2 linked regions of the Nitratireductor mangrovi genome follow. The protein of the gene in region 2 interacts with the protein of the main gene of each other region in a pairwise test. Links are inferred from orthologs where the notes say so. Each region holds a gene or a part of one and is shown on either strand. Other genes may lie near its edges. The genes, in order: ybgC and FQ775_RS03275.

Region 1 (14,960 bases), 2.9 Mb from region 2 along the record:
AGCGCGCCCATGGCGCCGGCACACGCCGCAACACCTCCGCCGAGGCTTCTATCTCGCCGCCTCCCGACGGCTGTGCAAGCACCGGCTCGGCCGCCATGGCCAACCGTTGCAGCGAGACCGGCACGTCAGGCGAAGGTTCCGCCCGGCTCGTCGCCCGCTCGTGTCCGGCGGCCTCGACCCTAGCTCCCCGCGGCGCCGATCCGACGACACGGAAACGCCCGTCCCAGAGCAAGCCCGGCCGCGCCGGCGCCGCACTCGTCCAGCCGTTGCGGAATTCACGACGCAGGAAGATGCCGGCCTTGCGGTTGTCGATGACGGTGCCGGCGAGCGTGGCGCGCAACGGGCCGGTCGCAAGCCTTGTGCGCAGGTCTGCGACCCGCGCCTCGTCCGGCAGCTGTTCGCGTCCGCCCACGACAGCGATCAGCGCACGCAGCGCAAGCACGGCTGCCTCGCAGTCGGGATCATCGGGGAGTTCGGACGCCAGGCGCAGTAGCCCGGGCGAGGCCATACAGGCGTAATTCCCGATCAGCGCCGCCGCGCGCCGTCCCTCGTCGGTTCGCCGGCGCGCGGCTTCGTTTCCCTCCCGGATCAATTCCTCGAACAAGTTCGCGCCGCCCGATGCCATCTCGCGGCGTGCGCGCACACGCTCGAAGTCGGCGTTTTCGTTGCTCGGGTCGTCGGTCCACGACAGCCCCTCACGGCCTAGGTAGCCGCGCAAGGTCTTTCGCCGCTCTCCGAGCAAGGGGCGCAACAGCCACGTCCGCCCGCCAAGCAGTGTCGCCGGCGCTATACCCGCCAGCCCGCGCCCGGAGCGACGCGCGCGGCGCATTAGGACGGTTTCGGCCTGATCATCCAGCGTGTGGCCGGTGACAATCATCTGCGCGCCCGCATCGTGCGCGGCTTCGAGCAGGAGCCGCACCCGCGCCTCGCGCGCCGCCGCCATCAGTCCGGTCTTCGGCTTGTCGCCGGTCCAGTTTCTCACCTCGTGGTCGAGGTCGAGCCGATGGCAGATCTCCCCCACCGCTCGCGCCTCGGCCGCCGATCCGGCCCGCAGCCCGTGATCGACGGTGACCGCGAGCAGCCTTGTCCCGGGATGGTGACGTTTCAGATGTGAATGGAGGAGGATCAGTAGCGCGAGGGAATCACCCCCGCCGGAAACGGCGGCGATGACCGGCCGGGCCGGATCGAATTCGACGTTCGCGAGAAAGCGTTCAGCCGCGCTCAGCAACCCGCCAGGGCCTGCTCCGCCTTGACCCGCTCTTTCAGCGCCGGCGACAGGTTCTGGTAGCGCTTTCCGATCTCCTGATAGGTCGCGCATGCCACGTCACGCTGGTTGAGGGCGGCCAGCGACACGCCGAGCTTCAGGAGCATGTCGGGCGCCTTGGTCGATTGCGGATAGTCGCGGCTGGCGTTCAGGAAAATCTCCGCCGCCCCGCGGTACTCCTGCTTGCCGAGCAGCGCCTCACCGAGCCAGTAATGCGCGTCGGGCGTCTTCTCGTCATCCGGAAAGCGCTCGATATGCTCGCGAAATCCCGCCTCGGCGGTCGAATAGTCGCCCGACAGGATGAACGAATAGGCGTTGCGGTAGAGTTCGTCCGGATTGTCGGTATCGGGCAACGCGGCCACCACCGTTTCATCGCGAGCCTCGCCAGCGCCTTCGCCGGTCACCTCGACGCCCGGCAGCTCGTTGTCGGTCTCGACGGTACCGCCGGTCGGGTTGCCGTTCTCGTCGAACGTGATCGTACCGAGATTTTTCGGCAATTCACCGCGATCATTGCTCCCGGCCGACTCGTCTGTCGCACCGTCGGCGGCCTGCCGCTGTGGCGATGCCGCGCCGGCATCGGTGCGTTTTTCCTCGAGCTGCTGGAACCGGAACTCGTTGTCTTCCTGCATCTTGCGCACCTGTTCCTGCATCTGCAGGATCATGAAGGTCAGTTCCTCGACCTTGCCTGTGAGCTGGCGCACCTGCTCCTCGAGCTCACCGATACGCGGATCGTTGGCCTGCACCTTCAGGATCCGCGGCTTGGCCGCGCCATCGACCGCGCGCAGTCCCGTTACCGGCATTCCCGCCGGCCCGGCATGAGCGAGCGCGGAAAACGCGAACGGCAGTGCGACGGCCACCAGAAAAGTGATCTTCGATTTCATCGACTGTCCCGCTGTGGAATCTTGAGAGTTCGGGCCGCCCCGGCCCGCTCGTCGACATTATCAGGGCGCGCGAGTTCGGCCAAATTTTGTTTCGGCCCAACGCGCACCCGTTGATCCGGCTTGAAACGGCAAGAAGCGGCCCGCAGGGACCGCTTCTTTGCTGCTAAATGCCGCCCGGATCAGCTGCCGGCGCCGTTCAGCACCGTCACCGCCCGCCGGTTCTGAGACCAGCAGGAAATGTCGTCACAGACCGCAACCGGACGCTCCTTGCCGTAGGTGATCGTCTTGATCCGGTTCGATGCAACGCCGCGCGCCACCAGGAAGTCGCGTGTCGCGGCGGCACGCCGGGCGCCAAGCGCCAGATTGTATTCGCGCGTGCCGCGCTCGTCGGCGTGGCCCTCGATGGTGATTGCGTAGGAGCCGTACTGGCCCAGCCACTGTGCCTGCTTGGCCAGCGTCGCCTGGGCATCGGCGCGGATCAGCGACGAGTCGGTATCAAAAAAGATGCGGTCGCCGACATTGACCGTGAAGTCCTGCGCCGAGCCGGGCGTTGCCGCGCCGAGGCCGAGGTCGGCCGGGTTGTTGGGAATTTTCTTGGATGCGCAGCCGGCAACCGCCAGGGCCATGAAAAGCGCCATGGCCGCGGGATTCCTGCTGAGCGCTGCGATACGGCGCATGACCGCCACTCCTTCGCATTATAAGGGTTTCTTTGACCTTCCAGTAACCACGGCTGGGTTAACCGGCGCACAAGAAACGAGGTTAATTTTCGGTTGCTCCCCTGGAGCGCGCCCGTCCTACCGGCACACTTGGCGCGCAAACTATGCCAAAATGCGGCGGAAACACGGCCCTTTGTGCGCGCCCGGTCACGATTTTGCGCAAGAACAACGCTTTTGCGTCTGGCGCGGCGCCTCAGTCGAGCAGTGGCGACCAGGCCGGATCGGAGGCGAAGTTGGGGCTGCCGATCCTCTGCTCGTTGCGGCCGGTCAGATCGATCGAATAAAGCTGCGGCCCGGCCGCGCCGGCTGGCTGGCGGAAGAACATGATCACCCGGCCGTTGGGCGCCCAGGTCGGCCCTTCCTGGCTGAAGCCGCTCGAAAGAATGCGCTCGCCGGACCCGTCCGTGCGCATGACGCCGATCTGAAACTCGCCGCCCGACTGCTTGGTGAACGCGATCAAGTCGCCACGCGGCGACCACACCGGGGTCGAATAGGCGCCATCGCCGAACGAGATGCGGCGCTGGTTGGAGCCGTCGGCGCTCATCGCGTAGATCTGTGCGCGGCCGCCGCGGTCCGAGGTGAAGACGATCTCGCTGCCGTCCGGCGAATAGGACGGCGAGGTGTCGATCGCGTTTGAATTGGTCAGCCGGGTCGTGGTCCGGCTCCTGAGGTCCAGCGTGTAGATATTGGAGTTTCCATCGTCACGCAGAAGGCTCATGATCACCTTCTGCCCGTCTGGCGAAAAGCGCGGCGCGAACGTCATGCCCGGGAAATTGCCGACGAGTTCGCGCTGCCCGGTCTCGATCTGCAGCAGGTACACCTGCGGCTGCCCGCTCTCGTAGGACATGTAGGTGATTTCCTGGCGGTTGGGCGAGAAGCGCGGCGTCAGCGCGATCGCACGACCGTCCGACAGATAGCGCACATTGGCGCCGTCCTGGTCCATGATCGCCAGCCGCTTGCGGCGCTGGTTCTTGGGCCCGGACTCGTCGATGAAGACGACGCGCGTGTCGAAATAGCCCTTCTCGCCCGTCAGCCGCTCGTAGATGGAATCGGCGATGATGTGAGCGACGCGGCGCGTGTTCGCCTTGGAGGCAAAGAACTGCTCGCCGATCATCTGCTGCCCGGCGAAGGTGTCCCAGAGGCGGAACTCGGCGCGAACGCGGCCGTCGGCTTCTTCGGTGACGCGGCCGGTGACCAGCGCCTGCGCGTTGATCACCTTCCAGTCCTCGAAGCGCGGCGCCGCGTCGGGATTGGATATCTTCTCGATGAAGGCGCCACGGTCGATCGGCGCGAACAGGCCCGAGCGCTGGAGATCGGCCGCAACGATATCGGAGATCTCCTTGCCGAGCGCACCGGCCGACAGGAATTCGGTGATGGCGATCGGCAGCGGCTCGATGACGCCCTTGTTGACGTCGATCTCGACCAGCGCACGCGCCGGCGCGACCATGGCGGCGCCCGACACGGCAAGCGCAAGCGCCAGGAGCACGGATTTCATCGTCAGCTTCATCACTATCCCTTCGTCTTGTCGTCAGGGGCGGGCTGCGGCAGTGCCGATCAAAGCCCTAGAACATATCGCTGGGATCGAAATGGACAATCACTTCGGCCCAGGTATCGTATTTTTCGCTCGGCAGATTGAACGGTTCGCACTTCTGCACCGCGCGCACCGCCGATTCGGCGGCGATGCGGCCGGGGCCCGATGAAGCGCCGCCCTCGATGATCTCTGGCCGCCCCTCGAGGTTGCCGGCGCGGTCGAGTTGGAAGCGCACCGACACCTTCAGGAGTTCGTAATCGACGATGCCGGCGGGTATGGCCCAGCAGCCGGCAAGCTTCTGCCGCAACCCGTCCATCTCGCTGCGTGACAGCTTCTCGGCATTGCGCCGCGTTTCGGCGCCCAGCGAGGCTTCCCGCGTCGAGCGCTTGGCGCCACCGCCGGAGGGCTTTTCCTTGTTGAGCAGCGCGGCGACGTCGTCGAGCAGTTCGTCGGAGCTTTCCGCCAGGTTCGCGGCCTGCTTTTCGGCCGGCTCCTGCGCATCCTTGCGTTCCGGCGCCTTGGCCGTCTGTGCCTGCGGCGGCTGCGGACGGGCTTCCGGCGTCGGCGCGGTATCGGGAAGCCTAGTTGCCTCGGCCTCCGGGTTTTCCGCAACGACGGTCTCGGCGACCGGGTCGGGCTCGACCTCCTGCTTCGGCTGCGGCTCGGGCGTCACCTCGGTCGCCGGCACCGGCGCGGGCTTTTCCTCGGCGGCCTTGGCCGGTGCGGGCTCCGGCTCGGGGTCGGGCTGCGGCGCCGGCTCTGGCGGCGGCTCGGGCAACGCCGCGGTCTCCACCGGCCTCGGCTTGGGTTCCGGCGTCGGCGCAACTTCGGTGTCGACGGTGTTCTCTCCCGCGCGTTGCGCCTCCTCGACCACTTCCGGGCGCTCGGTGGGCAGCGGCGCCGGCGTCTCGCGCGCCGGAGCTTCCTTCTCGCCTTCCTGGATCCGGGTCCATTCCTCGATCGGAATGGTGTCGACCATCACCGCTTCTTCCTCGACCGTCTCATAGGCGCGCGGCGCCGAGAGGGTGACGAGGCCAAAGCCCAGAAGCACCGCATGCATCGCCGTCGAGGTGACGAGGCCGACCTTCATGCGAAATCAGCTGTCCTGTTCCTGAAGGGTGACGAGGCCAAGATTGCGGAAGCCCGCCGCCGAAATACGCGCCATCACCTTCATGATCGTGCCGTAGTCGGCGGCCTTGTCGCCGCGCACATAAATGCGCTCGTCGTAGCCAGTGCGGGAGATCGCCTCAAGCTTGGGCACGACCTCGTCGATCGGCACCTCGGTTTCCTGCAGGAAGATCTGCCCCTGGTTGTTCACCGAGACGGTGATCGGCTGCGTATCAGAGTTGAGCGCCTTGGCCTGGGTCTCGGGAAGGTCGATCGGCACACCGACGGTCAGGAGCGGCGCCGCGACCATGAAGATGATCAGGAGCACCAGCATGACGTCGACGAACGGCGTCACGTTGATCTCCGACATCAGCGCGTGATGGCGTCCGCGGCGGCGGTGACCCCTGCCTCCGCGTCCGCCCGACTGCATTACCGACATGGCCATTTCTGCTGCTCCTGCCGATCAGGCCTTCTGGGAAACTCTTTCATCGATTTGCCGCGAGAGTATGGCGGAGAACTCGTCCGCGAAGCCCTCCATGCGCACCGCGATCTTGCCGGCATCCGAGGAAAGCTTGTTGTAGGCGACAACCGCCGGGATAGCGGCGAGCAGGCCGATCGCGGTCGCCAGCAGCGCCTCGGCGATACCGGGTGCGACAACCGCGAGGCTGGTCGACTTCGACCCGGCAATCGCCTGGAACGAGGTCATGATGCCGACCACCGTACCGAAGAGGCCGATGAAGGGGGCCGAAGAGCCGATGGTGGCAAGGAAGCCGAGCCGGCCTTCCAGCCGCTCCATCTCGCGGGTAAGCGCGAGGTCCATCGCCTTGTCGATGCGTGTCTGCAACGCGATCGGCGAGCGTGCACCCTTTTCGAAGCTCTTTTTCCACTCGGCCATAGCGGCAACGAAGATCGAGCCCATTCCGGTGGTGGTGCGCTCGGACAGCGCCCGGTAGAGGTCTTCCAGCGATTGTCCGGACCAGAAACTCTGTTCGAAACGGTCGAGCGCACCGCGCATGCGGCCATAGGCGATAAGCTTGTCGATGATGATGGCCCAGGTCCAGATCGAGGCCGCAAGCAGCCCGATCATGACCAGCTTGACCACCCAGCCGGCCTGCCAGAACAGCGTCCAGACCGATAGACTCGCGGTCGGCTCTGCGAGAGCAAGAGATTCCATGGGATGTCCCGTCCTTAAGAAGTGGAGAGCCGCGGATCGCCGGCTCGCACGCATCGCCTTCGCCCGTCCGGCGGACCAGATCGTGCCGGCTTCCACCCCGATGCGCGAATTCGGCCTTTTCGAGAGGAATCTTGGTCAAACAAAGGCGCGGCGATTGGCGACAATCCGATCCTTTCCCTTGATGAAGGGTTAAGGTTAAGGACCAGTTAGGATTTGGCTCCGACCACCGACGGTTGGACGAAATTCCGCGCCTACGTGCAGCCCTCGCGGCTAGCCTTGCGTGCGACGCAGGAAGGCGTCGGCCCACTCCTTGGGGAAGCGGCGCGGGCGACCGGTCTCCGAGACAATCGCGGCCTCTACCTTGGCTGTGACCAGCACCGTTTCGCCGCGCTTCAGTTCCTGCTCCATGAAGATGCGGGCGCCGGAGATGTCGGCAGTGCGCGACTCGATCGTGAGGATGTCGTCTATGCGGGCCGGCGCGCGGAACTCGATCTCCATCTTGCGCACCACCCAGACCAGCCTCTCGCCATGCTTGCCGTCGGCCAGTTCGGTGTGATGCACGCCTGCAAGGCGCAGGAAATCGGACCGTCCGCGTTCGAAAAACTCGAGGTAGCGGGCGTGGTAGACCACACCGGAAAAGTCGGTGTCGGCGTAATAGACCCGTGCGTAGAGGCGGTGGCCGTCGGCGGTCCATACGCCGGCAATACCCTTCGGCCATTCACCATGATCCGCCATCGCGCTTCCCTTCGCCCGCCGCCTCTGCCATTCAGCGCCCATGAGGCGCCTGCGCAACTCGATGGCATTCCCGGCGGCATTGTTCAAGAACGGCGTCGCCGCTTTGCTTATCCTGCTTGCCCTCGCAACGGCCTCGCAGGCAACGACCTTCGAGGCGAGCCGGGGTCTCAATCTCGACATCTGGACCACCTGGCCCGACGAAAGCCGCTGGCACGATCCTGAGGTTCTCTTCCCGTTCCCGGAATGGCGCCGCAGCGTCGACGAGGCAGCGCTAAAAAAGCTCGCCGACGACGGCTTCGATTTCGTGCGCATGCCGATCGATCCCTCCCCCTTCCTCTCCGACCGGACCGCCGGATTGCGCGACCGGCTCTACGAGGAGGTGCTGGCCTCGGCACGCGCCATCAACGCCGCGGGCCTGAAGGTCATCGTCGACCTGCATCTTTTCCATGCGGGGGGAAACCGCTCGATCGGCATGGCCGAGGTGATGGCCGATCCCATCCTGTTCGAACGTTACCTTGAAATCGTGCGCGAGATGGCCAAAACGCTCTCCCGCGAGGACCCTCGGCAGGTAGCGCTCGAACTGATGAACGAGCCGACGCTTGAGTGCGGGCCAGGCGATACCGAATGGCCGGACCGGCTCTACCGCCTCTTTGCCGCCGCACGATCGTCGGCCACCCGGCTGACGCTGGTGCTTTCCGGCGCCTGCTGGGGTTCGGCCGAGGGACTGGCGGCGCTCGACCCGAAGGCGATCCCGGACGACAACATCCTGTGGTCGTTCCATTCCTACGCGCCGTTTCTGCTGACCCATCAGGGCGCGACCTGGGCCGGCGACTTCATCCCCTACGTGACTGGCCTGCCCTATCCGCCGCACGCAGTGCCACCGGTCGAACTCGACACGGCGCTCGAAAAGGTGCGCGAGAAGATAAGGGCGGACGCGCCGTGGACGCGCCGTGCCGGCATGCTCGCCTATCTCGACGAGGAAATCGCGAAGATCGACACGGAGGTGGAATTGGGCGCGGCCATGGCCGCACCCTTCGAGATCGTCGCTTCCTGGGCCAACCGGCACGGCATCGCACCTTCGGACATTCTGCTGGGCGAGTTCGGCATGATCCGCCAAGAATATGGCAACGACTTCGTCATGCCGGCCGAGTGGCGCGCGGCCTACGTCGCCGACATGATCGCGCTTGCCGAAGGCCACGGCTTTTCCTGGTCGATATGGGGTTATGGCGGTGCCTTCGGCGTGGTCGAAGCGTTCGAGGGCAACGCGGCCGAGAACGATGTCCTGACGGTCGTTCGCGGCCTGCCTCGTCGCTAGGTTGGACTGTCTGCCCGTTTAGTCTCCGTCGTCCTCCAGACCAAAGATACCCGTCGGCCTGTCGTCGATGCTGACGACATTCTTCCGGCGCCAGTAGTCGCGCACACCGGCTTCGCCCATCTCCGCATAGAAGGGCAGCAGCTCGCTGTCGCCGCGCTGGCCGGCAAAATTCATCACCGGCACGCCGGTGCCGCAGGATGTCTGGACGAGATCGATCGCAAGGTCAAAAATCTGCCGGCTGCCCGCCATGTCCGGAAAGCGGGGCGCATGCTCGGGCCATTCCACGTCGCGCGGATGAAACGTTTGCGCGCGGCCGTAGACCCGCAGGATCATCGGCTCACCCTCGAAGGCGGCGAACATCAGGGTCATGCGCGGCACATCGCGAAGGTGCGCGGCCGTCTCGTTGCCGCTGCCGGAAAGGTTGAGCCAGACGATCCTGTCGTCGGCAAGGATGCGCAGGCTGTCCAAACCCTTCGGCGAGACGTTGACCTTGCCGTCCCTGGCCGCGGTGGCGACGAAGAACAGGGGCTGCCTTTCGATGAAGGCGCGCAGGGTACGGTTGAGCTTGCGGGCGGTCGGCATCGGCTCTCCTGACGATCGCCCCGAACCTATGCCCCGGCTCCTGACAGCATCGCGTCAGGAGCGCCTATTCCTCCTCGAAGAGGCGGCCTTGTACCTCGGCCAGGTTGCGCGGCGGCTCCAGCCCGAGATGCCGCCAGGCGTTCGCCGTCAAGAGCCGTCCGCGCGGCGTGCGCTGGATGAAACCTTGCTGGATCAGGAACGGCTCGATGATGTCCTCGATGGCGTCGCGCGGTTCCGAAAGCCCGGCGGCGATGGTTTCGACGCCGACCGGCCCGCCGCCGAAATTCTGCGCGATCATGGTCAGGTAGCGCCGGTCGAGTTGGTCGAGGCCGAGCCCGTCGACCTCGAGCCGCGACAGCGCCTCGTCGGCGACCTTGCGGTCGACGATCTCCGCACCGGCGACCGAGGCGAAGTCGCGCACCCGGCGCAGCAGCCGGCCGGCGATGCGCGGCGTGCCGCGGGCCCGTCGCGCGATCTCGACCGCACCTTCGTCGGCCATCGGCAGGCCAAGGATGCGGGCACCGCGCCTGACGATGGTTTCCAGTTCCCCGACCTCGTAGAAATTGAGCCTGACCGGGATTCCGAAGCGATCGCGCAGCGGATTGGTGAGCAGGCCGAGCCGCGTCGTCGCGGCAACCAGCGTGAAGCGCGCGAGGTCGATCTTGACCGAACGCGCCGCCGGTCCCTCGCCGATGATCAGGTCGAGCTGGAAATCCTCCATAGCCGGATAGAGGATTTCCTCGACCGCCGGGGTGAGCCGGTGGATCTCGTCGATGAACAGGACGTCGCGGTCTTCGAGGTTGGTCAGCAGCGCCGCAAGGTCGCCAGCCTTGGCGATCACAGGGCCCGAGGTGGAGCGGAAATTGACGCCGAGCTCGCGCGCCATGATCTGCGCCAGCGTCGTCTTGCCCAGCCCCGGCGGGCCCACGAACAGCACGTGATCGAGCGCCTCGCCGCGCGAGCGCGCCGCTTCCACGAACACCTTCAGGTTGGCGCGCGCCGCTTGCTGACCGACGAATTCGTTCAGCGACTGCGGCCTGAGCGAGGCGTCGGCGTCTTCGCCGCGCTTTTCCGAGGAGATCAGCCGCGTGGCCTCGTTCATCAGCTTACCGTCTTGCCGGACCGTGGTCCGGTGCGTTCAGGGACATGCGAACCCTGCGGCCCGGCATGGCGACACCCGCGTTCGTCCGCCCGCAAGGCGCCACGGAACCCAAGTGTCGGCGAAACCCGATATTAGTGAGAATCACCTATGTGAAGATAGGCCTTCGAGCAATTGGCGCAATTCGGGATTTTCGCCTGCTGGCCGGTGCGGTGATATTCGCGGATCTCGTGATAACGGGCGCTGTTCCAGATCGACTTGATCGTCGTGCCCGGTTCGTTGAGATCGCCGAGTTCGATCTTGCCCTCGTAGTCGAGGCAGCACAGCGCCACCTTGCCGTTGCTCAGAATGGTGAAGGTCCGCCACACGCGCGAGCAGGGCTGGCGAATGCCTCTCGAAATATGCGCGTCGGAAACCTCCGGATCGTCCCAGTCCGACCAGTTGTGCAGCCGGCCGAAGCTGAACCGGTCGACGTAGTCTTCCAGCGCGTGCATCGTCTCGTCCTTGTCGGAGGTCGTCGCACAACCGACGCCGATACGCATCGGCGACTTCATCTCGTTGCGCAGGTCCACGAGACGCATGACGTTCTTGATCACCACATCGTACTTCAGCGGGTAGCGGATGCGCTCGAACTCTTCCTTGTTGGCGCCGTCGAAGGAAATCATGATCTCGTCGAGCCCGGCCTCGATCAGCCCCCGCGCGCGGCGCTCGTTGAGCAGCGAGCCGTTGGAGAAGATCTTGACCCGGCGGATGCCGATCTCACGGCAGAGCGCTACCCGCTCTTCCAGGTTCTTGTCGAGCAGCGGCTCGCCGAAATTGTGCAGGTGGATGGTGTCGAGCCCTTCCTGCCTGATTTCCTCGACGATCCGCTTGAAGAGGTCGGCCCGCATGTTGATGATCTGCCGTTCCATGGCGGAATGCGGACAGATGACACATTTGGCGTTGCAGCCATTCGTGGTTTCGACACGGATGATCTTGGGAAAATCCGCCCGTCGCAGGTTCATGAACCCGCCGACTGCGCCACAGACAACCTGATCAAGGAACATGGCCGTTCACCCGCACCTCAAGCTGCCGCAAAAGGTATCAGCGATGGGGCGGACGATCAAACAGTGCTTTGGCTATATTTGAAGCCTGAACCGCAAGAACAGCGCCGCAAACAGATTAGAGTATTCTAATTTGCCGAGAGCATATCTGCCGGCTCCGGATTTGGTCGATTCGGCGATTTACCGAGCCAGTTCCTTCAGTCCGAGGCGGATCAGCTTGGCCGAATCGGCGTCTTCTCCTGCCGCTTTCATTGCCGCGGCGATCGCATTGGCGGCGATATCGCGCCCATAGCCGAGGTTGGTGAGCGCGGAGACCGCGTCGGCGACCGGCGCCGGCGCTGCACCTTCCCCGAGTTCCTGCTTCAACCCGATGGTGCCGGTGGCGGCGCCCGCATAGGCAGGCGCCTTGTCACGCAATTCACTGACGATGCGCTCGGCGACCTTCTTGCCGACGCCAGGCGACCGACTCACCATGGCGACGTCGCGCAACGCCACGGCATTGGCGAGATCGGTCGCCGACAGCGTCGACAGCACTGCCAATGACACCTTGGCGCCCACCCCCTGCACGCTCTGCAGCAGCCGGAACCACTCCCGTTCGAGCACCGAGGCGAAGCCGTAGAGCCTGATCATGTCCTCGCGCACATAGGTCTCGATGTACAGCGTCACCGCCTCGCCGGTACCCGGCAGGCCGGCAAGCACTCGGGCCGGACAGTAGGCGACGTAGCCGACGCCGTGAACGTCGACCACGCAATAGTCCTCGCCGATCTCGTCGAGCGTGCCCTTGAGCTTGCCGATCATGCGCCGACGCCCGCCTGTGCGGCCGCGAGCCGGGCCGGAACGCTCTGCCGGTGATGGGCATGGCAGACCGCAATCGCCAGCGCGTCGGCGGCGTCGTCCGTGTCGAAGACCGCCTTCGGCATCAGCACCTTCACCATCATGTGGATCTGCTTCTTGTCGCCATGACCGACGCCGATCACCGCTTTCTTGACGGCGTTGGGCGCGTATTCGGCGACCACCAGCCCGGCAAGCGCCGGCACCAGCATCGCAACGCCGCGCGCCTGTCCAAGTTTCAGGGTCGCCGCCGCATCGCGGTTGACGAAGGTCTGTTCGACCGCCGCTTCTTCCGGCATGTGGTCGCGCACAACGTCCGAGAGCCCGTCATGGAGCTGGCAAAGCCGCGCCGCGAGGCTGGCGCGATCGTCGGACCGCACCGTACCCGCGGCCACGAAACGCAGCGAGTTGCCGACGATTTCGACGATGCCCCAGCCGGTCCGCCGAAGCCCCGGATCGACGCCCATGATACGAATCGCCTGCTGCATGGCCTTACCTTAATCGCGCGCAGGACCATTGCCAGCCGAATGTGAACAAATGAGAAACAAACTCGCGCATAACGGCCCGCCGAGCCCCGGAATTTTGCATGGTGCCCGCCTTGCCCTTTCCAGAACCCGACCTGCCGCTTTTCCTGCTCCTTGCGACCGTCCTGGTCGCCGGGGTCGCACGCGGCATGTCCGGCTTCGGCACCGGCATGATCGTGGCGCCGGTCGCCGGCGCCCTTTACGGCCCGAAAACGGCTCTCGTCATCATCGTCATCATGGATTCACTGCCGGTGATCCCGTTGACGTTGCCAGCGATGCGCCACGCACGCTGGCGCGAGGTGGTGCCGGTGCTTGTAGGGCTGGCGCTGCTGCTGCCGGCCGGCGTCGCCATCCTGAGAATTGGCGATCCGCTGATGCTGCGCTGGGTGATCTGCGTCGCGATTCTCGCCTGCGCGACCGGGTTGTGGCGCGGCGTTCGCTATCGCGGTCCACGCAACGCTACGGTCTCGCTGACCGTCGGCGGCATCGCCGGAACATTATCCGGCATCGCCTCGATCCCCGGCCCGCCCGTCATCATGTACTGGCTGGCGTCGCCGCTCTCGCATGCGATCGTGCGCGCCAATCTTCTGGTGCTGTTTTTCCTGGCCGAGGTGTTGTCGATCGGCAATCTGTGGATCGCGGGCCTGTTCGAGCGCCCGGCAGTGATGCTGGGGCTGGCCGCCACTCCGGTCTACTTTCTCGGCCTTCTCGGCGGGTGGCGGCTGTTCGGGCTTGCCAGCGAGGAAGCCTATCGCCGCACGACCTTGATGCTCATCCTGCTCGCGGCATTGCTGGCGCTGCCGGCTGCCGACCCGCTCTTTGCCATTCTCGGTCGAGCTACGGCCTAGACTAGAGCCCGTCTTAGCCGCGGGCGAAGGCGGTGTTCAGGAGTGTGATCTGGTCGGACACCGGGTTCGCCTGATGAACGCCGGACGCGGCGTCGGCGCCATCACCATAGATCTCGGCATCGAGGCGGCGCACCCGCGACTGGAGATTGAGCGAATGCTCGACAAGGGCGCGGAAGGCGTCCGGCAATTCGTTCCAGCCCGCGGCTTCCTCATGCGCGGACGCCGTATCGAGCCTGACCTTCGATTTTTCCGACGCCACCTGCTCGCGCGTCATCTCGCCGGAATTCGCCGCCCGCTGCAACAGGAGCCACGACGCGATCTGCATCAGCCGGGTGGTCAGCCGCATCGATTCGGCCGCATAGAGCGTGGCCGCCACCCGCGACAGCTTCTTGGCCTCGGCGCGACCGGCGCCGTCCAGATATTCGGCCGTGCGCTCGACCAGCCCCATGCCCTCGTCATAAAGCGGCTTGAACGACGGCGAGAACAGCCGGCGCTCCGCGAGATTGATGGTCGTACCGCTGTCTCTTGCCGGTTCACGCATTGAACTTCACCCCGCACGCTCGACGTCTTCTGGCCGGCTCCGCCCGGATATAACCCGCCGGGCCGCGCAGCCTCACGCCTCTGGCGGCGAAAAATGCGCGTTCTCCCCCGCGAAGGCAAGGTGATGTTTAACGGACGGTTAACGCCGCGCCGGCGACCTGCCCCGAATGCGGACAAAAAAAGAGCCGCGGGCAGCGGCTCTCAGGAGTTTAACAGGGAGGCGTCAAACAGAGCAGCCCCAGCCGCTCGGTAAGAATCCAGAAAACTGGACGGGAATTAGTAAACACCCATAAAGCTTAACGCCGGGTTAACGCATCGCGACTTTTTTGACAGGGCCCGCGCCCAACGCCTGAAAAACTGGGGCGACGAAGGCGCGACTACGCCAGGTTCAAAGCTCCTTCGCCATCTCGCGCAGCCGGAACTTCTGGATCTTGCCGGTGCTCGTTTTGGGGATTTCGGCGAAGATCACCTGCTTCGGGCATTTGAACCGCGCCAGCAAGGTGCGGCAGTGCTCGATGATCTCGGCCTCGCTCGCCGTCCGGCCGGGTTTCAGCTCGACATAGGCAACCGGCGTCTCGCCCCATTTGTCGTCAGCCTTGGCGACGACGCCGCAGGCGGCGACGGCGGCATGCTTGTACAGCGCGTCCTCGACCTCGATCGAGGAGATGTTCTCGCCGCCGGAGATGATGATGTCCTTGGAGCGGTCCTTGAGCTGGATGTATCCGTCGGGATGCATCACGCCAAGATCGCCGGAATGGAACCAGCCGCCG
Region 2 (15,040 bases):
GCCCGATCTGGTCAATGTCGGCGCCTTTTCCGGCCTGGAAACCGATGTGTCCGATTTCGTCGGCATGGCCAGCGTGACCTCTCCGGGCGGCGTCATCTTCAGCGCCGGTGGCCGTTTCGACGAAAAGACGCTGGCCATGCGCCGCGCCGAAACGAGCATCTCGATCCCGTTCGACGGTCACAGGATCAACGCCGGCTATACGTTCATCGACGCGCAACCGCTCTACGGCTTCGCCGCCGATCGCCAGGAGGTCACCCTCGGCGGGCGGGCGCAACTGCACGAATACTGGAGTGTGTTCGCTTCCGGCACCTACGACCTCGTGTCCGACACGCTGGCCAGCAGCTCGTTCGGTTTCGCCTATGATGACGAGTGCTTCAACTATTCGATGACATTCTCGCGCTCGCAGAACACGATCTCGCAGGCGGTCAGCTACAGCGTCGGATTCACCCTTTCCTTCCGCACGCTCGGCGATATCGGAACGTCATCGGGCGCTCTCGGAAACAATTGACGTGGGAGGCCGTCATCCTTTCGCCGTATAGGCGGAGCACGGGCTTGGTCCCATGAATGGACACCCAACCAGTAGAGAACGGAGCTCAGCCATGAAACCAGCTCTGCACCGCCTTGCATCGGCGAGCCTTGTCGTGGCCCTCGCCCTGTCCCTTCATATGGCAGCGCCGGTCGCCCCGGCAGCGGCGAGCGAGATCCGCTACATCATCAACAACGTCCCGGTGACCTCCTACGACATTGCGCGGCGCAAGGCCTTCCTGCGCCTGCAGCGGCGTTCGGACAACGCAAACGAACAGATGATCGAGCAGACGCTGAAGGCGATCGAGATCAGGCGTCTGAACATCAAGGTGCCCGACCAGCAGGTGGACGAGGCCTATGGCCGCTTTGCCTCCGGCAACAAGCTGTCGCTCGCCCAACTGGACCAGATCATGGCGCAATCGGGCGTCACCAAGGATCATTTCAAGGACTTCATCCGGGTACAGATCGGCTGGAACAGGGCGCTGGGCGCGCGCTTCCGGGCCCAGGAGCGCATGACCGAGCAGGACGCCGTCCACCGCATGCTGCAGGAGGGTGGCAACAAGCCGTCCGCGACCGAGTACATGCTGCAGCAGGTCATCTTTGTCATTCCGGCCGGAGAACGAGGTTCATTGCTCGGCAAGCGGCGCAAGGAAGCCACCGCCATGCGTGAGCGCTTCAATGGCTGCGACGGCACGCGCCAGTTCGCCAAGGGCCTGATCGATGTCACAGTCCGCGATCTCGGTCGTGTGGTGGCGCCGGAACTGCCACCGGACTGGAAGGACCAGATCGTCAACACCAAGCCTGGCCAGGCGACACCGTTGCGCGAGACCGAACGCGGCGTCGAGTTCATCGGCATCTGCAGTACGCGCGAGGTTTCCGACGACCGCGTCGCGCAGATGGTGTTCGAGAACGAAACCGCGACCGACGAGAAGGCCGACGAACTCAGCAAGAAATATCTTGCCGAACTGCGCGAGAAAGCCCGCATCGTTGAACGCTGACGGCGGACCGCCGCTTGCCCTGTCCTCGGGCGATCCTTCCGGCATAGGCCCCGAAATCGCGCTCATGGCGTGGGCGGACCGCAAGCGGCTTGCCCTGCCCTCTTTCTATGTGCTCGGCGACGTCGCGCTCCTGAAGGGACGGGCCGCCGCCCTCGGCATCGACATCCGGGTTCAGGAGACCGCGCCTGGCGAGGCCAGCGACGCCTTTGACGGCGCGCTGCCGGTGGTTCCGCTCGAGAACCGGTTCCTGGATCAGCCGGGGCTGCCCAACGCCGCCAACGCGGCCGGGATCGTCGAGGCGATCGACCGCGCCGTGGCGGACACGATGGGGGGCGCAGCCAGCGCCGTCGTCACCTGCCCGATCGCCAAGAAGCCGCTCTACGACGCCGGCTTCGCCTTTCCCGGCCATACCGAATATCTCGCCCATCTTTCCGAGAAGGCGACCGGCCGGGCCGTGACACCGGTGATGATGCTGGCCGGGCCGGAATTGCGGGCGGTGCCCGTCACCATCCATATCCCGCTGTCCGAGGTGCCGCGGCGCCTGACGACCGCGGCGATCGTGGAAACGGCCACCATCACCGAGCGTGACCTCGCAGGGCGCTTCGGCATCGCCGCGCCGCGGCTCGCCATTGCCGGGCTCAACCCGCATGCGGGCGAAATGGGCGCCATGGGCGAAGAGGACGAGACGATCGTGCGGCCGGCTGTCGAGGCACTTCGCGCTGCGGGCATCGACGCCAGCGGTCCGCTGCCGGCCGACACCATGTTCCACGCCGCGGCGCGAGCCGGCTACGACGCCGCGATCTGCATGTATCACGACCAGGCGCTGATCCCGGCCAAGGCGCTTGCCTTCGACGAGACCGTCAATGTAACGCTCGGCCTGCCCTTCGTGCGAACATCGCCCGACCACGGCACGGCGTTCGGCATTGCCGGCAAGGGCGTCGCCCGGCCCGACAGCCTTGTGGCCGCGCTGCGTCTCGCCAAGCGCCTGGCGGACGGACGCGCACGCGCCGCCACGCCATGAGCCCCGACGGCCTGCCGCCGCTGCGCGAGGTGATCGCGCGATACGAGCTGGCGCCGAGGAAGTCGCTCGGGCAGAACTTCCTGCTCGACCTCAACCTGACCGGCAAGGTCGCCCGCGCCGCCGGCGACTTGACCGGCGCCACGGTGATCGAGGTCGGACCGGGCCCCGGCGGGCTGACCAGGGCGCTGCTGATGGGAGGCGCGGCAAAGGTCATCGCGGTCGAGCGCGACGAGCGCTGCCTGGCCGCGCTGGCGGAGATTTCGGCGCATTATCCGGGGCGGCTGGAGACTGTCTCCGGCGACGCGCTGACGACCGACTTCGCAGCCCTTGCCGCCGGCCACGAACGCGTGCTGATCGTCGCCAACCTGCCCTACAATATCGGCACCGAACTGCTCGTCGGCTGGCTGACGGCGGAGCCGTGGCCGCCCTTCTACGAATCGATGACGCTGATGTTCCAGCGCGAGGTGGCCGAGCGCATCGTGGCGGCACCCGGCAGCGGCGCATACGGCCGGCTCGGCGTGCTGGCCGGCTGGCGCACGCAGGCGCGGATCGCCTTCGACGTGCCGCCGCAGGCCTTCACCCCGCCACCCAAGGTGACGTCGTCGGTGGTCCACCTGGCGCCCCGGCCGGAGCCACTGCCGACGGACGCCCGACGACTGGCGCGGGTGACGCAGTCCGCGTTCGGGCAGCGGCGCAAGATGCTGCGCCAGAGCCTGAAGCCGCTCGGCGGCGAAGCGCTGCTGGAAAAGGCGGGGATCGACCCGACACGCCGCGCCGAGACGCTGTCGGTGGCGGAATTCGTCGCGCTGACCGCAGCCCTCGACGGCTGAGGCTTCAGCCGGTGCGCTCGTCGAGCAGGCCGGAAACGAAGTCGAACAGTCCCGGACGGCGGTCGCGCTTGAGACGTTCGGCGGTAACAATCGCCTGGACCGCCTTGAAGGCCGCCTGCAGATCGTCATTGATCACGACATAATCGTATTTGCGCCAGTGCTCGATCTCTGCGCGCGCGTTGGCCAGCCGCGCCTCGATGACCTTGTCCTGGTCCTCGGCGCGGCGCATCAGCCGCTCCCTCAACGCGGCCATGGACGGTGGCAGGATGAAGATCGACACGATGTCGGCGGGCATACGCTCGCGCAACTGATCGGCCCCCTGCCAGTCGATGTCGAACAGCATGTCGCGCCCTTCGGCCATCGCCGCTTCGGCCGGCGCGCGCGGCGTGGCGTAGAAATTGCCGTGCACCTCGGCCCACTCCAGAAGCGCGTCGTCGTCGCGCTGGTGGTCGAAGTCGCGCTTGGTCACGAAATGATAATGCACGCCGTCGATCTCGCTGCCGCGCCGTGGTCGCGTCGTCAGACTCACGGAGAGTTCGAAGCCCTTGTCCTCCTCCAGGAGGTTGCGCGCGATCGTTGACTTGCCGGCGCCCGAGGGCGACGACAGAACGAGCATCAGGCCGCGGCGGCGGATGGAAGCGGACGGGGGCCTTTCGCCCATTGGCTACTCCAGATTCTGCACCTGTTCGCGGAGCTGGTCGACGACCGCCTTGAGCTCCAGCCCGATCGAGGTCACCGAGGTGGCGTTCGACTTCGAGCACAGCGTATTCGATTCGCGGTTGAACTCCTGCGCCAGAAAATCGAGCTTGCGGCCGACCACGCCGCCATCGGCCAGAAGCTGCCGCGCGGCGGCGACATGCGCCTTGAGCCGGTCGATCTCCTCGCGGATATCGGCGCGGGTGGCCAGCAGGGCCGCTTCCTGGTTGAGGCGCTGCTCGTCGAGGCCGTTGGCCGATTCGGTGATGAGCTTGACCTGCATGGCGATGCGCTCGCGGATCGCGGCCGGTTCGCGCGAGGGATCCGCCTCGGCATCCCTGGTCAGTTTCTCGATCGTCGACACCTGGTCGGCAATCACGTCGGCAAGCACGGCGCCTTCCGCGAGCCGGGCTGCCTCGAGGTCGGCGAGCGCTGCATCGAGCGCGCCCAGAACCGCGGTGTCGAGCGCCTTGCGGACGTCCTCGTCCTCGACGGTCTCGGGAACCTCCAGAACCCCGCGCAGGGCCAGCAGACCGTCGGCCGAGGCCGGACGACAGCCGAACTGCTCCTCCAGCCGCCTGGCGAGGCCGGCGACGTCGCGCAGGAAGGCCTCGTTCACCACCGGCTGCGCCAGCGATCCCGACCGGCTCACCGAAAGCGTCGCCTGGAGGTTGCCGCGCGCAAACTTGCGCTGCATCGCCTGCTTGGCCGGCATTTCCAGCCGCTCGAAGCCGGGCGCCAGCCGCAGGCGCGTCTCGAGGCTGCGGCCGTTGACCGAACGCACCTCCCAGGCAAACGCGGTGCCTTCATGCTCGGCCGCCGCGCGAGCGAAGCCCGTCATGCTCTGCACTGCCATGGCCGCCCCCCCTTCGCAGCAGAATTAGTCGGCCGCCGACGTACCCTCGCCGCCGCCATTGGCGGCTTCCTGTTCGCGCTGCTTTTCGATCTCGCGCCAGCGCGCGACGTTCTGGTTGTGCTCTTCCAGCGTCCTGGCGAAGACGTGGCCGCCGGTGCCGTCGGCGACGAAATAGAGCTCGTCGGTGGTCGACGGGTTGGCGACCGCCTCCAGCGCGGCACGGCCGGGCGTGGCGATCGGCGTCGGCGGCAGGCCGTCTATATGATAGGTGTTGTAGGGGGTCGGCTTGTCGATGTCGGAGCGGTAGATCGGGCGGTCCGCCGGCTTGCCCTTGCCGCCGAAGAGGCCGTAGACGATCGTCGGGTCGGATTGCAGCCGCATGCCGCGCCGCAGCCGGTTGATGAACACGGCGGCGACGCGCGAGCGCTCGTCTGCCTTGCCGGTTTCCTTTTCCACGATCGAGGCGAGCGTCACGAATTCGTTGATGTCGGCAAGCGGCAGGTCGTCGACCCGGCGTTCCCAGATTTCCTCGACCAGCGCCTTCTGGTCGGCCACCATCTTCTCGACCAGTTCGGCGCGCGTCGTGCCGCGGGTGAAACGCTGCGTGTCGGCGACCAGCATGCCCTCCGGCGGCTGCTCGGCAGGCATCTCGCCGGTCAGCGCCTCATGTTCGGCGATGCGCCCGAGCGCCTGCTCGACCGTCAGCCCTTCGGGAACGGTGAGCGAATAAAGCACCGAGCGGCCGCTCACCAGCAGATCCATGATGTCGCGCATCGAGGCGCCGGCCTTGACCTCGTACTCGCCGGCCTTGAGTCGGTTGTCGGCGCCGGCGGCGCGAACGCCGAGGCGGAAGATGCGGCCGTCGCTGATGAGGCCGCGCCGCTCCAACAGGTTGGCGATCTCGGCAACGCCGGTCGCCGGCTTGATCATGACGGTGGTGCTGGTCGCGGCCGGGCCGTCGGCCTCGAACTCGCGCTTGCCGAGATAGACGGCGAGGCCTCCGGCAAGCACGACGAAGATCACCGCCGACAGCAGGAAGTTCATGAAAACGACAAACTGGTTGCGCGAACCCTTGGAGCGTTTGGGCGGCGGGGTGCCCTGCTCGGGCCGCAGCGCCTCGCTGGCCGATTTCGGCACGATCGGCTTTGGCGGCTGGGAGCGGTTTCCGAAGGTCGTTTCTGTGGGGGTATCTGTGGTCATGGACGTTCCCGGAACTTCATAGCCCCCGCTTCCCTGCCGTGTTGCCCGCCGGGAGGGACAAGCCGTCCCCCGATGCGCATCCCGCCGCGCCGCCCGGATGGCTCGACGCCGCGCGATGCGCGAGACGATAGGTAGCGACGAATATGGCAAAATTTTCGGCCCGAGGGCCGATCAGCCGTCATGGCGCCGGAAGACGAGCGAGGCGTTGGTGCCGCCAAAGCCGAAGGAATTGGAAAGCGCGATGTCGATACGCCGCTCTTTCGGCGTGTTCGGCACCAGGTCGAGCGCCGTCTCGACGGAGGGATTGTCGAGGTTGATGGTCGCGGGCGCCACGTTGTCGCGGATCGCCAGGATCGAGAAGATGGCTTCCGCGGCGCCGGCCGCGCCGAGCAGGTGGCCGACCGACGATTTGGTGGACGACATGGCGATCTTCGAGGCGGCATTGCCGACCAGGCGCTCGACCGCGCCAAGCTCTATCGTATCGGCCATGGTGGACGTGCCGTGAGCATTGATGTAGTCGATGTCGGCGGGCGTCAGCCCGGCGCGCTTGAGCGCGGCTGACATGCAGCGATAGGCCCCGTCGCCATCCTCGGAGGGGGCAGTGATGTGGAAGGCGTCGCCGCTCATGCCATAGCCGATGACCTCGGCATAGATGGTGGCGCCCCGCGCCTGGGCATGCTCCAGCGCCTCGAGCACCACGACACCGGCGCCCTCGCCCATCACGAAACCGTCGCGATCGCGGTCATAGGGCCGCGAGGCCTTTTCGGGCGTATCGTTGTAGGCGGTCGACAGCGCCCTGCAAGCGGCGAAGCCGGCGAGCGACAGCCGGTTGATCGGCGCCTCGGCGCCGCCTGCCAGCATGACGTCGGCATCACCGAGCGCGACGAGGCGGGCCGCGTCGCCGATGGCGTGCGCCCCGGTCGAGCAGGCGGTCACGACGGCATGGTTCGGCCCCTTCAGACCGTGCCGGATCGACACCTGGCCGGACACCAGGTTGATGATGTTGCCGGGGATGAAGAACGGGCTGATTCGCCTCGGACCACGGTCGCGCAGGATCAGCGCGTTCTCGGCGATGCCGTCGACGCCGCCAATGCCGGAACCGATCATCACGCCGGTGGCGTTCTGCTCGTCGGCGGTCTTTGGCTCCCAGCCGGAATGCTTCAGCGCCTCGTCGGCAGCAGCGATGCCGTAGGTGATGAAATCGCCGACCTTGCGCTGTTCCTTGGGCTCCAGCACATGGTCGGGATTGAAGGTGCCGTCCGAACCGTCGCCGCGCGGGATCACGTTGGCGATCTTGCACGGCAGGTCGTCGGTCTCGAAATGCTCGATCCGCCGGGCCGCGCTCTGGCCCGACAAAAGCCGGCTCCAGCTGTGTTCGACGCCGACGCCGAACGGCGACACCAGCCCCATGCCCGTGACGACGACGCGTCTCATCGATCCATCACCAACCATGATGCCCTAACCGGCTCAAGGCGTCAGGCAGCGGCCTTTTCGATGAACTTGACCGCGTCGCCGACCGTCAGGATGGTCTCGGCGGCATCGTCCGGGATCTCGACACCGAACTCTTCCTCGAAGGCCATGACGAGTTCGACGGTGTCCAGACTGTCCGCGCCCAGATCGTCGATGAAGCTCGCGCCCTCGGTGACCTTGTCGGCGTCAACGCCGAGATGCTCTACAACGATTTTTTTGACGCGCTCTGCGGTGTCGCTCATCTGGAAACCCTCGACTTCGGTTCAAGTTGGTCTTCGTTAGCGGCACGTCGACCGCTAATCAAGTTGAAAGATAGCGCCCCGGCAGGATGGCCGAAACAGACCTTGCCGGACCCCCAACCCGGTCGATGCGCCAAGGGTGCAATCGCCAGATCACCGGTTTGCCGGGCCGCATAACACGAAAAATATGGCCGGCAAAGGCGAAAAGGCGACGCAAATCGCCGCGCTGCCTGCACCTGTGGAGAAGAACCTGTACAGGCCGCGGTCCGCCTTCAGATCATCGCCATGCCGCCATTGACGTGGATCGTCTGGCCGGTGATGTAGGCCGCCTCGCTGGTCGCCAGGAAGGCTACCGCAGCGGCAACTTCCTCGCCGGTGCCCATGCGCTTCATGGGGATGGCGCCCATGATGGCGTCGCGCTGCTTTTCATTCAGCTTGTCGGTCATCGCCGACTCGATGAAGCCGGGCGCGATGCAGTTCACGGTGATCGCGCGGCTGGCGATTTCCTGGGCCAGCGATTTCGAAAAGCCGATCATCCCGGCCTTGGAGGCGCAATAGTTGGCCTGGCCGGGATTGCCGGTGACGCCGACGACCGAGGTGATGTTGACGATGCGGCCGAAACGGCGGCGCATCATCGGATGGGTGAGTTCACGGGTGAGCCGGAAGACGGCGCCGAGATTGACCTCCATCACCGCGTCCCAGTCCTCGTCCGACATGCGCACGAACAGGCCGTCGCGGGTAATGCCGGCATTGTTGACCAGAATGTCGACGCCTTCGAGCTCGGCTTCCGCCTTCTGCCCCAGTGCCTTCACGTCCGCCCTGTCGGAGAGATTGGCCGGGAAGACCTTGACCCGCTCTCCGAGCTCGCCGGCCAGCGTCTCGAGCTTTTCCACGCGGGTGCCATGCAGGCCGACGGTCGCGCCCTGGGCATGCAGAACGCGCGCGACCGATTCGCCGATGCCGCCGGATGCGCCGGTGACGAGTGCCTTGCGGCCGGTCAGGTCGAACATCTTTTTCTCCCGTAGAGGATCGAAACGTTGTCGTTGGTAGGCCGGCGCCCGCAGCCGATCAAGCCAGCGCGACCAGCGCCGCCTCGACGTCAGCCGGCGTGTTGATCGCCGACGTCGCCATGTCGCGGTCGATGCGGCGCGCCAGGCCCGAAAGGACCTTGCCGGCGCCGATCTCGTAAAGCGTCGAGACGCCGTTCTGGCCGAACCATTCCACGGTCTCACGCCAGCGCACGCGTCCGGTCACCTGTTCGACCAGCAGTGTCGCGATCCTCTCGGGATCGCTGACCGGGCTGACACTGACATTGGCAACCACCGGAACGGCGGGCGCCTTCTTGGCGACCTCCGCCAAGGCCGCGCGCATGGCGTCGGCAGCCGGCGTCATCAGAGCCGAATGGAAGGGCGCGGAGACCGGCAGCATGATGGCGCGCTTGGCGCCCTTTTCCGTGCAGAGCGCTGCGGCCTTCTCGACCGCGGCCCGGGCGCCGGAAATCACGATCTGGCCGCCGCCATTGTCGTTGGCGATCTGGCAGACACCGGTCGCCCCCGCCTCGCGGCAGGCCGCATCGACGGCGGCGTCATCCAGGCCGAGGATCGCCGCCATGGCGCCCTCGCCCGCCGGCACCGCGGCCTGCATGGCATTGCCGCGGATACGCAGGAGCCGCGCGGTGTCGGCAAGCGAAAACACGCCTGCCGCGCAAAGCGCGGAATATTCGCCCAGCGAATGGCCGGCGACATAGGCGACCCTGTCCTTGAGCGAAAGGCCGCCCGCCTCCAGCGCGCGCAGCGCGGCGATCGACACCGCCATCAGCGCCGGCTGGGCATTGGCGGTGAGCGTCAGCCGGTCGTCGGGGCCTTCCCAGATCAGGTTCGACAGCTTTTCGCCGAGCGCCTCGTCGATCTCGTCGAAGACGGCGCGCGCCTCCGGATAGGCTTCGGCAAGCTCGCGCCCCATGCCGACGGTCTGGCTGCCCTGGCCCGGAAAGGTGAATGCGATCGCCATCCGGCGTCTCCCCGTCGTTTTCCTTGCCGAGCCTGTGCGGCAGGAGGGGCGGCAAAGTCAAGGCCACGACCCCGGACCGCGCCATGGGAACTCCAGTCGAAGGTCGGCGGAGGCAGAATGCCCCTGGCCAGCCCGAGCCCTGCTCGTCGCACATTCCCCCGAGGAAAAGGAGGTCCAGCGGCAGCGCCCGACCCCCTTCCTATCCTGCGCAACAGTGACCCGTTGCTGTCCTTCACCCGGCCGGAAGCGCCGTCTCCACCAGCCTGGCCCAATAGGAGCAGCCGATCGGGATGATCTCGTCGTTGAAGTCATACTCCGGGTGGTGGAGATATTGGGTGTCGCCTTGGCCGAGATAGATGAAGGCACCGGGGCGGGCCTCCAGCATGAAGGCGAAATCCTCGCCACCCATGACCTGCGGGGTCTCCATGTCGACGCGGTCGCCGACCACCTGACGTGCCACTTCTCCGGCAAAACCCGCCTCGCGGACATGGTTGGAGAGCACCGGGTAGTGACGCTGGTAATCGAGCGTCGCCTTGGCGCCGAAGGCCGCGGCGGTGTGCTCGACCACCTCCTTCATGCGCTCTTCCAGCAGGTCGCGGATTTCGGGCGACAGCGTGCGCGCCGTGCCCGTCAGCCGCGCGGTCTGCGGGATGACGTTGAAGGCGTCGCCGGCCTTGAAGGTGGTGACCGAGATCACCGCCGCCTCGACCGGATCGACATTGCGCGCCACCACCGACTGCAAGGCAGTCATGATGTGGGCGCCGACAAGCGTGGTATCGATGCAGCGCTGCGGGCGCGCGGCATGGCCGCCCATGCCCTCGATGTCGATGATGAACATGTCGGCAGCGGCCATCATGGAGCCGGTGCGCAGCGCGAAATGGCCAAGCGGAATGCCCGGCGCATTGTGCATGCCGTAGACCTCGTCGATCGAGAAGCGGTCCATCATCCCCTCGTCGACCATCTCGCGGCCGCCGCCGCCGCCCTCCTCGGCCGGCTGGAAGATGACGACCGCGGTGCCGTCGAAGTTGCGCGTCTCGGCCAGGTAGCGCGCGGCCCCGAGGAGCATCGCGGTGTGCCCGTCATGCCCGCAGGCATGCATGACGCCGTCCGTCTTCGACTTGTGGGGCCGATCGACCGCCTCGTGGATCGGCAAAGCGTCCATGTCGGCGCGCAGGCCGATGGTCTTGCCGCTGCCGTTCTTGCGCCCCTTGATGACACCGACGACGCCGGTGCGCCCGATGCCGGTCACCACCTCGTCGACACCGAATTCCTTCAGCTTTTCGGCGACCATGGCGGCGGTGCGATGGACATCGAACTGCAGTTCGGGATGGGCGTGGATATCGCGCCGCCAGGCGGTGACATCGTCGTGGAATTCGGCGATGCGGTTGATGATCGGCATAAAGATGTTCTCCTCGAATGTTCGTTCGTGGGCACGTTGTGCCCGATTGCGCGGGGCCGGTAAAAAGGAAAATGCTGATCCAGCGCGCTGACCGCGCCCTTGTCTGCGCCATGGCGGCGGCCCATCTTAGCGCTACCGCGAGAGGGCGGTTTGCTGGAACCTGGGGGAACACCGCCTGTGCGCGATGTGCTTTTCGTCATAGCCGGATTCGTGCTGTTGTTCGGCGGCGGCGAACTTCTGGTGCGCGGCGCCGTTTCGGCGGCGCGGCGGCTCGGGATCAGCGAACTCGTCATCGGCCTCACCGTGGTCGGCTTCGGCACTTCGATGCCCGAAATGCTGGTCTCGGTCGAAGCGGCCTTCAAGGGCCGTCCCGAGATCGCCATCGGCAATGTGGTCGGCTCCAACATCGCCAACATCCTGCTGATCGCCGGCTTCACGGGGCTGATGGCGCCGTCGGGCGGCTGGGGAGCGGACGTCAAGCGCGACGTGCGCGTCATGCTCGGCGCGACCGCGCTGCTGCTCGTCGCCGCGGCATGGGGCGCGCTGCCGACATGGGGCGGCGTGCTGCTGCTCGCGCTGCTGTCGGCCTATCTTTATGCGCACTACCGCGCCAGCGGTGCGGTGCCCGAAGACCTCGAAGTCCGGTCGGCGACAAAGCCGGCCTGGCTCGCGGGGCTGCTGCTTCTGGCCGGCCTGGCGCTGCTCTTCGTCGGCGCCGACATGCTGATCGAGGGCGCCAGCGCCATCGCGCTGGCGCTCGGCGTCTCGGAAGCGGTGGTGGGGCTGTCGATCGTCGCCGTCGGCACCAGCCTGCCGGAACTCGCCACGTCGGTGGTCGCGGCCTGGCGCGGCCGCACCGCGGTGGCGATCGGCAATGTGGTCGGCTCCAACATCTTCAACATCCTCGCCATTCTCGGCGTCACCGCGCTCGTCGCGCCGCTGCCGATCGCGGAACGCTTCTTGCGTATCGACGTGCCGCTGGTGCTGGCGATCAGCATCGTCTTCGCGCTGATCCTGAGCTGGAGCGACCGGCTCGGCCGCAAGACCGGGGGCGCGATGCTGGCCGCCTACGCCTTCTATACCGCCTGCCTCTACCTCTCGTCCGGCTGAACGGCGGCGATTGAGGTTGCGCAGGCGGCCAAAACCTGTATAAGCGCGCTCACTCTGCCGGTCCCAGCTGGGGGCTGAACGGAGGGCCGTGCGCCGACTTCCTGGGAATCCGCCGCATCGTGTGAAGGCAAAAAGCCTTCCGCCTCCCGTGTCTCCGCTCTCGACCGTCTCGAATTTGCGCCTTTCTTCCCCGCGATCGACGGGAAAAGACAAGTCGCAGAGGCTTAGCCGTTGGCCGCCGGGAGAGCGAACGAAGAAAGGCAAAGAACAATGGCACTTTACGAGCATGTGTTCCTTGCCCGGCAGGATCTGTCCTCGCAGCAGGTCGATGCGCTTGTCGAGCAGTACAAGGGCGTCGTGGAAGCGAATGGCGGTTCCATCGGCCGGGTGGAGAATTGGGGGCTGAAGTCCCTCACCTACCGCATCAGGAAGAACCGCAAGGCCTATTTCACGCTCATGGACATGACCGCGCCCGCGGCCGCCGTCCAGGAACTGGAGCGCCAGATGGGCCTGTCGGAAGACGTGCTGCGCTTCATGACCATCCGCGTCGACGCGCACGAGGAAGGCCCCTCGGCCATGATGCAGAAGCGCGACCGCGACGACCGCCCCGGCGATCGTGGCCCGCGTGGCGACCGCGGCGACCGTGGCCCGCGCGGCGATCGTGACGACCGTCCGCGCCGTCCGCGCGAACATTCCGACGGAGGAGCGCAATAATGGTCGACATCAACCAGATCCCGACCCGCCGTCCCTTCCATCGCCGCCGCAAGACGTGCCCGTTCTCGGGCTCCAATGCGCCGAAGATCGACTACAAGGACGTGCGCCTGCTGCAGCGCTACATTTCCGAGCGCGGCAAGATCGTGCCGTCGCGCATCACCGCGGTGAGCCAGAAGAAGCAGCGCGAACTCGCCAAGGCGATCAAGCGCGCCCGCTTCCTGGGCCTTTTGCCCTACGTGGTACGCTAACCGAGCGATGACGCGGGCGGCCCGCCGCCCGCGCGTCCCCCGCGACGGGCGCGGTACGGACGAGCAAAGAAATCCCGGGCTGGGGCCCTGGCCCCTAACTGCCGGCCGGCAGGACAGCGACAAGCGGGCTCAACGCCCTGTCAGGCTTCCTCCGTCCGGCGCGCCGCCAAGGCGCATATGAAAGGTACGGAACCATGGAAGTCATTCTTCTCGAACGCATTGCCCGCCTCGGGCAGATGGGCGACACCGTCAAGGTGCGCGACGGCTTCGCACGCAATTTCCTGCTGCCGAAGGGCAAGGCGCTGCGCGCCAACGAGGCCAACAAGAAGAAGTTCGAAGGCCAGCGCGCGCAGCTCGAGGCGCGCAACCTGGAACGCAAGAGCGAGGCCGAGCAGGTCGCCGAAAAGCTCGACGGCAAGTCCTTCGTGGTGGTGCGCGCCGCCGCCGAGACCGGCCAGCTCTACGGTTCGGTGTCGACCCGCGACATCTCCGACCTGCTGACCGAGGAAGGCTTTTCGGTCGGCCGCAACCAGGTCGAGCTCAATCAGCCGATCAAGGCGATCGGCCTCACCAATGTGGTCATCGCGCTGCATCCGGAAGTCGAGGTCACGGTGACGCTGAACATCGCCCGTTCGGCCGACGAGGCCGAGCGTCAGGCGGCAGGCGAGACGCTCGATTCGGCGGAAGCGATCTATGGCGAGGACATCAACGAGAATGCCCGCCCGGAAGCCTTCTTCGAGCCGGATGCCGATGGCGACGAGACGGACGAAAACGCCTGATCCAGAGAAAAAACCGGTCAGGTTCAATACCCGGGAGGCAACTCCCGGGTATTTTTTTGCTTGATAGAACGGCCCCCTGACCCACATTCTGGCTCAGGTGCGGCGTGGCATTGTCTGTTTGTGGAGGTGTTGATCCCATGAACATGCTGTTGCGAAGTGTGATCGAGCGCCTGATCCGGACGGGCAATCTGACCGTCATCGACCCCGGCGGCGCGGCCCATGCCTTCGGCGACCAGAACGGCAGGAAGGTGACGGTGGCGATCCGGACACGCCATGCCGAACGCGCCATCACCGTCGACCCGACGCTTGCGCTTCCCGAAGCCTACATGAACGGCGAGATCGACATGGTGGAGGGCGACCTCCTCGACCTGCTCGAGATCGTCTACACCAATACAGGCATGGTCAATGCCGGCGCCTTCTGGGCCCGCATGGCCGACGGCATGCGCTATCTGTTCCGGCGTTTCCAGCAGCTCAACACCACGGCGCGCGCGCGGCAGAACGTGCGCCGCCACTACGACCTGTCGCGCGAGCTCTACCGGCTCTTCCTCGACGAGGACCTGCAATATTCCTGCGCCTATTTCACCCGGCCCGACATGACGCTGGAGGAGGCGCAACTCGCCAAGAAGCGCCACCTCGCCGCCAAGCTGGCGATCAAGCCGGGCCAGACGGTGCTCGACATCGGCTGCGGCTTCGGCGGGCTCAGCCTTTACCTGACGCGCAATTTCGATGCCGACGTGCTCGGCATCACGCTGTCCGAGGAACAGCTGGCGATCGCCAATGAGCGCGCCCAGGAGGAAGGGCTCGAAGGCCACGTACATTTCGAGCTCAAGGACTACCGCAAGCTTTCGGAGCGCTTCGACCGCATCGTCTCGGTCGGCATGTTCGAACATGTCGGCGTCAACCACTACCGGACCTTCTTCGACAAATGCGCCACGATCCTGAAGC

The links.
Region 1: the proteins of FQ775_RS03275 (region 2) and ybgC interact in binary tests that used the Escherichia coli proteins (3 or more experiments, as listed by UniProt). The link is inferred for Nitratireductor mangrovi from one-to-one orthologs.

What each region holds. Positions count from the first base shown.
Region 1 is NZ_CP042301.2:3,543,793-3,558,752, forward strand. The notes cover bases 5,677-8,564. They hold ybgC (tol-pal system-associated acyl-CoA thioesterase), read right to left. Parts: upstream 7,409-8,564; coding sequence 6,944-7,408; downstream 5,677-6,943. Other genes in these bases: tolR (protein TolR), read right to left, coding at 5,677-5,944; tolQ (protein TolQ), read right to left, coding at 5,963-6,673; FQ775_RS17270 (glycoside hydrolase family 5 protein), read left to right, coding at 7,470-8,564. Also shown: tRNA lysidine(34) synthetase TilS, read right to left, coding at 1-1,228; tol-pal system protein YbgF, read right to left, coding at 1,222-2,145; peptidoglycan-associated lipoprotein Pal, read right to left, coding at 2,325-2,822; Tol-Pal system beta propeller repeat protein TolB, read right to left, coding at 3,055-4,356; FQ775_RS17250 (cell envelope integrity TolA family protein), read right to left, coding at 4,424-5,482; more of tolR, read right to left, coding at 5,489-5,676; more of FQ775_RS17270, read left to right, coding at 8,565-8,723; FQ775_RS17275 (pyridoxamine 5'-phosphate oxidase family protein), read right to left, coding at 8,742-9,305; Holliday junction branch migration DNA helicase RuvB, read right to left, coding at 9,370-10,407; FQ775_RS17285 (radical SAM/SPASM domain-containing protein), read right to left, coding at 10,539-11,408; Holliday junction branch migration protein RuvA, read right to left, coding at 11,628-12,245; crossover junction endodeoxyribonuclease RuvC, read right to left, coding at 12,242-12,766; FQ775_RS17300 (sulfite exporter TauE/SafE family protein), read left to right, coding at 12,865-13,650; protease adaptor protein RcdA, read right to left, coding at 13,664-14,191; FQ775_RS17310 (acyl-CoA synthetase), read right to left, coding at 14,579-14,960.
Region 2 is NZ_CP042301.2:676,824-691,863, reverse strand. The notes cover bases 6,221-9,188. They hold FQ775_RS03275 (acyl carrier protein), read right to left. Parts: upstream 7,839-9,188; coding sequence 7,602-7,838; downstream 6,221-7,601. Other genes in these bases: fabD (ACP S-malonyltransferase), read right to left, coding at 8,904-9,188; fabG (3-oxoacyl-[acyl-carrier-protein] reductase), read right to left, coding at 8,108-8,845; fabF (beta-ketoacyl-ACP synthase II), read right to left, coding at 6,298-7,560. Also shown: FQ775_RS03310 (LPS-assembly protein LptD), read left to right, coding at 1-508; FQ775_RS23865 (peptidylprolyl isomerase), read left to right, coding at 600-1,523; 4-hydroxythreonine-4-phosphate dehydrogenase PdxA, read left to right, coding at 1,588-2,544; 16S rRNA (adenine(1518)-N(6)/adenine(1519)-N(6))-dimethyltransferase RsmA, read left to right, coding at 2,541-3,374; gmk (guanylate kinase), read right to left, coding at 3,379-4,035; FQ775_RS03290 (YicC/YloC family endoribonuclease), read right to left, coding at 4,039-4,926; endolytic transglycosylase MltG, read right to left, coding at 4,951-6,126; more of fabD, read right to left, coding at 9,189-9,845; FQ775_RS03260 (M20 aminoacylase family protein), read right to left, coding at 10,078-11,244; FQ775_RS03255 (calcium/sodium antiporter), read left to right, coding at 11,422-12,354; rpsF (30S ribosomal protein S6), read left to right, coding at 12,625-13,068; rpsR (30S ribosomal protein S18), read left to right, coding at 13,068-13,316; rplI (50S ribosomal protein L9), read left to right, coding at 13,511-14,095; FQ775_RS03235 (cyclopropane fatty acid synthase), read left to right, coding at 14,233-15,040. UniProt on the Escherichia coli protein: Carrier of the growing fatty acid chain in fatty acid biosynthesis.